2 regions of the Streptomyces sp. NPDC003327 genome follow, and region 2 is predicted to be linked to the other one. Evidence: predicted binding sites of a transcription regulator. Region 2 holds the regulator's gene; the other holds the start of a gene.
The links. The regulator HrcA, encoded in region 2, represses chaperone genes, less so after heat shock. The targets are predictions, from matches to a motif close to TTNGCACTCNGNNNNNCNGAGTGCNAA.
Positions count from the first base shown of each region.

Region 1: the regulator HrcA is predicted to act here: its motif matches at 2,456-2,482, upstream of groES (co-chaperone GroES).

Region 1 covers NZ_JBSFSA010000005.1:175,103-179,751, forward strand. Annotated here, with positions in the region: gene ACWDVG_RS06770 (ester cyclase) at 1-159, shown strand, start outside; gene groL (chaperonin GroEL) at 272-1,900, opposite strand; gene groES (co-chaperone GroES) at 2,002-2,310, opposite strand; gene ACWDVG_RS06785 (hypothetical protein) at 2,529-2,699, opposite strand; gene ACWDVG_RS06790 (polysaccharide deacetylase family protein) at 2,696-3,646, opposite strand; gene ACWDVG_RS06795 (class I SAM-dependent methyltransferase) at 3,784-4,649, shown strand, end outside.
Region 2 covers NZ_JBSFSA010000001.1:163,513-168,161, forward strand. Annotated here, with positions in the region: gene ACWDVG_RS00805 (nitronate monooxygenase) at 1-1,041, opposite strand, end outside; gene dnaJ (molecular chaperone DnaJ) at 1,161-2,297, opposite strand; gene hrcA (heat-inducible transcriptional repressor HrcA) at 2,298-3,317, opposite strand; gene ACWDVG_RS00820 (MBL fold metallo-hydrolase) at 3,457-4,185, shown strand; gene ACWDVG_RS00825 (DUF3097 domain-containing protein) at 4,196-4,649, shown strand, end outside.

The DNA of each region.
Region 1 (4,649 bases), on a different contig from region 2:
CACAGCGGTGACTTCATGGGGCTGCAGCCCACCGGCATGGACGTGACGATGACCGGGACGGTCGTCCACCGGTTCGGGGAGGACGGGAAGATCGTCGAGGGGTGGTGGCAGTACGACCTGCTCGGCCTGATGGGGCAGCTCGGCGCCGTCGAGGCGTAGGAACGGGAGGACCGCGGGCACGGCGATCCGGCCCGCCGGCCGGAGAGCACGCCGAGGCCCGGTGCCCCCGCGACGGGGGCACCGGGCCTCAGTGGTTCAGCGAGGACGGGCCTCAGTGGGAGTGGCCGTGACCGTGGCCGTGACCGTGGTCCGCGGGCTCCTCTTCCTTCTTCTCCACCACGAGGGTCTCGGTGGTGAGGAGGAGGGAGGCGATCGAGGCGGCGTTCTCCAGGGCGGAGCGCGTCACCTTCACCGGGTCGATGACGCCGGCCTTGACCAGGTCGCCGTACTCGCCGGTCGCGGCGTTGAAGCCCTGGCCCTTGTCGAGCTCCGCCACCTTCGAGGTGATGACGTAGCCCTCGAGGCCGGCGTTCTCGGCGATCCAGCGCAGCGGCTCGACGGCGGCGCGGCGGACGACCGCGACACCCGTGGCCTCGTCGCCGGTCTTGTCGAGGTTGCCCTCGAGGACCTTGACGGCGTGGACCAGAGCGGAGCCACCACCGGAGACGATGCCCTCCTCGACCGCGGCGCGGGTCGCGGAGATGGCGTCCTCCAGACGGTGCTTCTTCTCCTTCAGCTCCACCTCGGTGGCGGCGCCGACCTTGATCACGCACACGCCGCCCGCCAGCTTCGCGAGGCGCTCCTGGAGCTTCTCGCGGTCCCAGTCGGAGTCGGTGGACTCGATCTCGGCCTTGATCTGGTTGACGCGGCCCGCGACGTCCTCGGAGTTGCCGCCGCCGTCGACGATGGTGGTGTCGTCCTTGGTGACGGTCACGCGGCGGGCGGTGCCCAGCACGTCCAGACCGGCCTGGTCGAGCTTGAGGCCGACCTCCTCGGCGATGACGGTGGCACCGGTGAGGGTGGCCATGTCGCCGAGCATCGCCTTGCGGCGGTCACCGAAGCCGGGGGCCTTGACGGCCACGGCGTTGAAGGTGCCACGGATCTTGTTGACGACGAGGGTGGAGAGGGCCTCGCCCTCGACGTCCTCGGCGATGATCAGCAGCGGCTTGCTGGCGCCGGCCTGGATGACCTTCTCCAGGATGGGCAGCAGGTCCTGGATCGAGGAGATCTTGCCCTGGTGGATCAGGATGTACGGGTCGTCGAGGACGGCCTCCATGCGCTCCTGGTCGGTCACCATGTACGGGGACAGGTAGCCCTTGTCGAAGGCCATGCCCTCGGTGAAGTCGAGCTCCAGGCCGAAGGTGTTGGACTCCTCGACGGTGATGACACCGTCCTTGCCGACCTTGTCCATCGCCTCGGCGATGAGCTCGCCGACCTGCTGGTCCTGCGCGGAGAGCGCGGCGACGGCGGCGATGTCGGACTTGTCGTCGATCGGGCGGGCGGTCGCGAGGAGCTCCTCGGAGACGGCCTTGACCGCGGCGTCGATGCCCTTCTTCAGGGCGGCCGGGGAGGCGCCGGCGGCGACGTTCTTCAGACCCTCGCGGACCAGGGCCTGGGCGAGCACGGTGGCGGTGGTGGTGCCGTCACCCGCGATGTCGTTGGTCTTGGTCGCCACCTCCTTCACCAGCTGGGCGCCGAGGTTCTCGTACGGGTCCTCGATCTCGACCTCACGGGCGATCGTGACACCGTCGTTGGTGATGGTGGGGGCGCCGAACTTCTTGTCGATGACGACGTTGCGGCCCTTGGGGCCGATCGTCACCTTCACCGTGTCGGCAAGCTTGTTGACGCCGCGCTCAAGGGCGCGACGGGCGTCCTCGTCGAACTTCAGGATCTTCGCCATGGGAGCGATTCAGCCCTCTCGAAAACTGGTGTGGAACGAACCGCGCCCCGGCGCCCGGTGAGGGCCCCGGGGCGCGGCTCAAAGCCTCTGCTTGGGGTGAATTACTTCTCGACGATCGCGAGCACGTCGCGAGCCGAGAGGACGAGGTACTCCTCGCCGCTGTACTTCACCTCGGTGCCGCCGTACTTGCTGTACAGCACGATGTCGCCGGTCTTGACGTCGAGCGGCAGGCGCTCGCCGTTCTCGAAGCGGCCCGGGCCGACGGCCAGGACGACGCCCTCCTGGGGCTTCTCCTTGGCGGTGTCCGGGATGACCAGGCCAGAGGCGGTGGTCTGCTCGGCGTCGAGCGGCTGGACCACGATGCGGTCCTCGAGCGGCTTGATGGCAACCTTGGAGCTGGTGGTCGTCACGATCCGACCTCCCCCTTCGGAGATCACGGGGTTGACTGTCTGAGGTGGCGAACCAGGTGGATCCGTCGTCGCGGGTGCCGGACCTGCCCGTCGCTGTGTTGGCACTCTCCGGTGGGGAGTGCCAGAGCCGAGACTATGACCGCGATTAGCACTCGGTCAAGCGGAGTGCCAATTCCACGCCGTGTGGCGATTCGGTCGCCCGGCCCGGGGCCGCGCCGTCAGGGGCGGTCGGCGCCCTCCGCCCGTACCGGGGCGGTGTCGCGGGCGTCCCGGTCGCGGACCTGTTCGACCGCCTTGCGGCCGAGGCGTTCGAGCGGGTCGACGGCCTGGGCGCAGCCGGTGACGAGGAGGAGCAGGGCGGCGGCCGCGAGGGGGCGCAGGCGGCTCATACGTAGTCCTCCAGCTTCGCGACCGCGTACCCCTTCGCCGTGATCACGTTCATCACGCGCCGGATCATGTCCGGCATGGTGCCCTTCCAGTCGTCCTTGCCGCGGAAGTGCGTCAGGACGATGTCGCCGGGGTGCAGGTCCCGGTCCCACTCGCGCCACTCCATGCGGTCGGGGAACGCCTCGGACGCCCAGAGCGGCACCGCCTTGATCCCGCAGCTCCTGGCCGCGCGCAGGGTGTTCTCGTTGTAGTTGCCGTAGGGCGGGCGGAAGAGCTCGGGCCGCTTGCCGTACCGCTTCTCGATGACGTCCTGCATGCCGCAGATCTCGCGCTTCTGCTGGGTGTACGAGAGACCGGGCAGGTAGCGGTGGTTGAGCGTGTGGTTGTGCAGGGCGACGCCGCCCTCCTGCGACTTCTGCATGGTCGCGAAGTAGCGGTAGTCGTCGCTGACGACGTAGTCGCTGAGGAAGGCGCTGTAGGGGATGCGCAGGTCCTTCATCATCCGGATGAGGGCGGGGTCCTTCTCGGCGCCGTCGTCGATCGTCAGGAAGACGACCTTGTGCTTGGTCGGAACGGTGGTGAAGACGGGCGGGAGCCCCTCGCCGTCGGTCTCGAAGCCCTTGCGGGTGGTGATCTTCGGCTTGACGGCCGGCGGGGCGGGCGCTTCGAGCGGGGTCTGCTTCAGGCCCCACTTCTTGGCGGCGAGGACGCGGGCGGCCCGCTGCTCGCGCAGCTTCTCCTGGCGCGCCCTGAGCGCCTCGGCGGCGGTGAGGGCGGGGGCCGCCTGCTGTCCGGCGGCCGGGACGGGGGCGCCGGACGCGGACCCGGCCCCGGAGCCCGATCCGGACCCTGATTCGGACCCGGAGCAGGCGGCGGTGGCGGTGAGCGCGGCGACGAGCAGCGCGGCCCCGAGCGCACGACGGAAGTACGACCCACCCTGTGCCATCATTTGTTCCTTTTGTCGTACGAGCTGTATGGCGCCGCATCCTGTCAGCGCCGAGCCCCTGCGCCGCCACGACACCGCCGTACGCCCCGCACACTCCCCCGGGCGGCCCACAACCGGCGCACGCCACCCGAGGGACCACAATGGGACGGGTGACCGACCTCGCCGCCCTCGCCGCCCTGCACACCCCCGAGGGGCAGACGCTCCTCGCCGCCCTGCGCGACTACGAGCCCGCCCAGGAGCTGGCGGTCGCCTCCCGGCTGCGCCGCGACCACCCCGCCGAGCTCGTCACCGCGGCCCTCGGCCAGGCGCGGCTGCGGCAGCGGGCGGTGGCGAAGTTCGGCGCCGAGGACGCGTACCGCATGTACTTCACGCCCCACGGCGTCGAGCAGTCCACCCGCGCCTCCGTCGGCGCCCACCGCGCCGCCCGCCTCGCCGCGCTCGGCGTCCGCAGCGTCGCCGACCTCTGCTCCGGCATCGGCGGCGACGCCATCGCGCTCGCCCGCGCCGGGATCTCCGTCCTCGCCGTCGACCGCGACCCGGTCACCGCCGCCACCGCCCGCGCCAACGCCGAGGCGCTCGGCCTCGCCGACCTGATCGAGGTCCGCTGCGCCGACGTCACCGACGTCGACACCGGCCCGTACGACGCCGTCTTCGTGGACCCGGCCCGGCGCGGCGGGCGCGGCCGGATCTTCGACCCGGAGGCGTACTCGCCGCCGCTCTCCTGGGCGATCGGCGCCGCCCGCAAGGCTCCGCACGCCGCCCTCAAGATCGCGCCCGGCATCCCGCACGAGACCGTGCCCGGGGAGGCCGAGGCCGAGTGGATCTCGGACGGCGGCGACGTGAAGGAGGCGGTGCTCTGGTTCGGTACGGAGCCGGGCGCCCGGCGCGCCACGCTCCTGCCCTCCGGCGCGGGCCTCACCGGCCGCGGCCTGCCCGACCCGGCGGTCCGGCCCGTCGGCCGCTATCTGTACGAGCCGGACGGCGCCGTCATCCGGGCGCACCTCGT
Region 2 (4,649 bases):
GAGTTCGGCGGCCAGCACCTCGACGAGCTGCCCGGCGGGCAGCTCGCGGGCGAGCCGGTGGCCCTGGCCGGCCCACAGGGCCATGCCCTGCGCGTCGCCGGCGGTCGCGGCGGCTTTGCGCAGCGGGGCGGTGAGGTGGTGGATCTCGGGGTACGCGGCGGGGGCGTACGGCCCGTGCTCGCGCACGAACCGGTTGACGAGCCCGCGCGCCGGGCGCCCGGAGAAGGCCCGGGTCAGCTCGGTGCGGGTGAAGAGGGGGTCGGTCAGGGCCCGCTTGTGCAGGGGGTGGGCGCCCGACTCGGGGCAGACGAGGAACGCGGTGCCCAGCTGGGCGGCCTCGGCGCCCGCGGCGAGGACGGCGGCGATCTGGGCGCCGCGCATGATGCCGCCGGCGGCGACGATCGGCAGCGCGACGCGTTCGCGGACCCGGGTGATCAGGGTCAGCAGCCCGGTGCCGGGGTCGCCCTCGTCGGAGGAGTCGTCGCGGTGGGTGCCCTGGTGGCCGCCGGCCTCGACGCCCTGGACGCAGACGGCGTCGGCGCCCGCGCCCTCGGCGGCGAGGGCCTCGTCGGCGGAGGTGACGGTGACGATCGTGTACGTACCGGCGCGGGCGAGGGAGGCGAGGGTATCGGGCGCCGGGCAGCCGAAGGTGAAGGAGACGACGGGCACCGGGTCCTCCAGGAGGATGGCCAGCTTGGCGTCGTACGCGTCGTCGCGGCCCTCGTCGGTCTCGCCGAGCTGCGTCTCGTACCAGGTCGCCTCGCCAGCGAGCTGGTGCCGGTAGACCTCGACGGCCGCGGGGTCGGCGGGCCGCCCGCCGGAGGGCATGAACACGTTGACGCCGAACGGCCGGGCGGTGAGCCGGCGCACCTGCTTGATCTCCTGGTAGAGCCCGCCGGCCGTCTTGTACCCGGCGGCGAGGAAGCCGAGCGCCCCGGCCTCGCAGACGGCCCCGACGAGCTCGGGACAGGAGGCGCCACCCGCCATGGGGGCCTGCACGATCGGAAAGCGCGAGAGATCGTTCAGTGCGGTGGTGGACATACGGGCATCGTGTCATGTCGCCCCCGCGGGCAAGGAAAAGGGGCGGCACCGGAGTGCCGCCCCTGATCCCGAACGTGACTGCTCAGCGCCCGTTGAACGCGTCCCGCTGTGTCGGGACCTCAGCGCCCGTTGAACGCGTCCTTCAGGCGGGAGAACAGGCCCTGCTGTCCCGGCTGGAACTGGCCCGTGGGGCGTTCCTCGCCGCGCAGCTTGGCCAGTTCGCGCAGGAGCCGTTCCTGCTCGGCGTCGAGCTTGCTCGGCGTCTGGACCTCGACGTGGACGATGAGGTCGCCGCGCCCGTTGCCGCGCAGGTGCGTCACGCCGCGCCCGTGGAGCGGGATCGACTGGCCGGACTGGGTGCCCGGGCGGATGTCGATCTCCTCGACGCCGTCGAGGGTCTGCAGCGGCACCTTCGTGCCGAGCGCGCCCGCGGTCATCGGGATGGTGACCGTGCAGTGCAGGTCGTCGCCGCGCCGCTGGAAGACCTCGTGCGGGGTCTCGTGGATCTCGACGTACAGGTCGCCGGCGGGGCCGCCACCGGGGCCCACCTCGCCCTCGCCCGCGAGCTGGATGCGGGTGCCGTTGTCGACGCCGGCCGGGATCTTGACCGTGAGGGTGCGGCGGGACCGCACCCGGCCGTCGCCCGCGCACTCGGGGCACGGGGTCGGGACGACGGTGCCGAAGCCCTGGCACTGGGGGCAGGGCCGGGAGGTCATGACCTGGCCCAGGAAGGACCGGGTGACCTGGGAGACCTCGCCGCGGCCGCGGCACATGTCACAGGTCTGGGCGGACGTGCCGGGGGCCGCGCCCTCACCCGAACAGGTGGTGCAGACGACCGCCGTGTCGACCTGGATGTCCTTGGTGGTGCCGAAGGCCGCCTCGTTGAGGTCGATCTCCAGGCGGATCATGGCGTCCTGGCCGCGGCGGGTCCGCGAGCGCGGTCCGCGCTGCGAGGCCGTGCCGAAGAACGCGTCCATGATGTCCGAGAAGTTGCCGAAGCCGCCGGCTCCGAAGCCGCCCGCGCCGCCGCCGCCCGAGGCGGAGAGCGGGTCGCCGCCGAGGTCGTAGACCTGCTTCTTCTGCGGGTCCGAGAGGACCTCGTAGGCCGCGTTGATCTCCTTGAACCGCTCCTGCGTCTTCGGGTCCGGGTTGACGTCCGGGTGAAGCTCGCGGGCCAGTCGGCGGAAGGCCTTCTTGATCTCGTCCTGGGACGCGTCGCGGCGTACGCCGAGTACGGCGTAGTAGTCCGTGGCCACTTACGACTCCGCCAGGATCTGTCCGACGTAACGTGCCACTGCGCGTACCGCTCCCATCGTTCCGGGGTAGTCCATGCGGGTCGGTCCGACCACGCCGAGTTTGGCGACTGCTTCGCCGCCCGAACCGTAGCCGACCGAGACGACGGACGTGGAGTTCAGTCCCTCGTGGGCGTTCTCGTGCCCGATGCGTACGGTCATGCCCGATTCCTTGGCCTCGCCGAGGAGCTTGAGGAGCACGACCTGCTCCTCGAGGGCCTCCAGGACGGGCCTGATCGTCAGGGGGAAGTCGTGTCCGAAGCGGGTGAGATTGGCGGTGCCGCCGATCATCAGCCGCTCCTCGTGTTCCTCCACGAGGCTTTCGAGGAGGGTCGCGAGCACGGTGGAGACCGTGGCGCGGTCCTCGGGCTCCTCGAAGGACTCGGGGAGGTCCTGCACCAGCTGCGGCACGTCGGCGAAGCGACGGCCGACGACCCGGCTGTTGAGCCGGGCCCGCAGGTCGGCGAGGGAGGTCTCGCCGAAGGGCGCCGGGCAGTCGATGACCCGCTGCTCGACCCGGCCGGTGTCCGTGATGAGGACGAGCATCAGGCGGGCCGGGGCCAGCGAGAGCAGCTCGACGTGCCGGACGGTCGACCGGGTCAGCGAGGGGTACTGGACGACGGCGACCTGCCGGGTCAGCTGGGCGAGCAGCCGGACCGTCCGGCCGACGACGTCGTCGAGGTCGACCGCGCCGTCCAGGAAGTTGTGGATGGCCCGCCGCTCCGGGGTGGACAGCGGCTTGACGCCGGCCAGCCGGTCCACGAAGAGGCGGTAGCCCTTGTCGGTGGGGATGCGGCCCGCGCTGGTGTGCGGCTGGGCGATGTATCCCTCGTCCTCCAGGACGGCCATGTCGTTGCGCACGGTGGCGGGCGACACGCCGAGCTTGTGGCGTTCCGTGAGCGCCTTGGAGCCGACGGGCTCCTCCGTGCCGACGTAGTCCTGGACGATGGCGCGCAGCACCTCGAGTCTGCGTTCGCTGAGCATGGCGCACACCTCCAGCTGTCGTCGTTCCCGGTTGCTCCGCTTTTGGCACTCGACCCGTCCGAGTGCCAGGAATCCCCCGGCCAGTGTACGGCCGGGCCCGTCGCTCCTGGCAAGGAGGCGGACCCGCTAGCGTCGCCCCATGGAGATCGACTGGGCAGCGTGGGGATGGGAAGGGCTCTCGGACGGGGTGGGCAGGCGACGGCTCCCCGGCTGGGACGCGACGGCCGGACTGGTCCTGGGAGAACGGGCCGTACTGCTCTACGACACCGGCTCGACCCTCGCCGAGGGCGCCGGGCTGCGGGAGCAGATCGAGGGGCTGACCGGCGGCCGGAGAGTGACGCACATCGCACTGAGCCATCCGCACTTCGACCACGTCCTCGGCACCGCGGCGTTCGCGGGAGCGGAGGTCTTCGGCGCGGTCGGCGTGGACGGGCTGCTGCGCCGGGCGGGCGAGCGCGAGGGGCTCCTTGCGGACGCGGTACGGCAGGGGGTGGACGCGCGGGCCGCCGAGGAGGCCGTCGCGGCCCTGGTGTCCCCGGGCCACACGGTCACCGGCGAGTGGACGCTCGACCTGGGCGGCCGGCAGGTGCTCCTGGCGAACGTGGGCCCCGGCCACACCGGCCACGACCTGGTGCTCCTGGTGCCGGGCGAGCGCGAGGTCGTGTTCTGCGGGGACCTGGTGGAGGAGTCGGGCGAGCCGCAGGCGGGCCCGGACGCGATCCCGTCCCGCTGGCCGGACGCGCTGGACCGGCTCCTCGCGCTGGGCGGCGAGGACGCGGTGTACGTGCCCGGGCACGGGGCGGTGGTCGACGCCGCGTTCGTACGACGCCAGCGCGATGAACTGGCACGGCGCTTCTCCGTGGCCTAACGTCGCCCGAATGCGCAGCTACAACCCGGATCTGACGCCCCCTTGGAAGCGTTCCGCGCCCGTACCCGAGGTCCCGGCCGACCTCGACCTGGTGGTGGAGGAGGTCGCGACGGGCTTCTGCGGGGCGGTCGTCCGCTGCGAGGCGGGCACGGTGACCCTGGAGGACCGGTTCGGCAAGCACCGGGTCTTCCCGATGGACCCGCGCGGCTTCCTCCTGGAGGGGCGGGTCGTCACGCTCGTCCGCCCCGCCCCCGGCGGCCCGGCCCGCCCCGCCCGTACGGCCTCCGGCTCGATCGCGGTCCCGGGCGCGCGGGCGCGGGTGGCCCGTGCGGGCCGCATCTACGTGGAGGGCCGCCACGACGCCGAGCTCGTCGAGCGGGTGTGGGGCGACGACCTGCGGATCGAGGGCGTGGTCGTGGAGTACCTGGAGGGCGTGGACGACCTCCCGTCGATCGTCGCGGAGT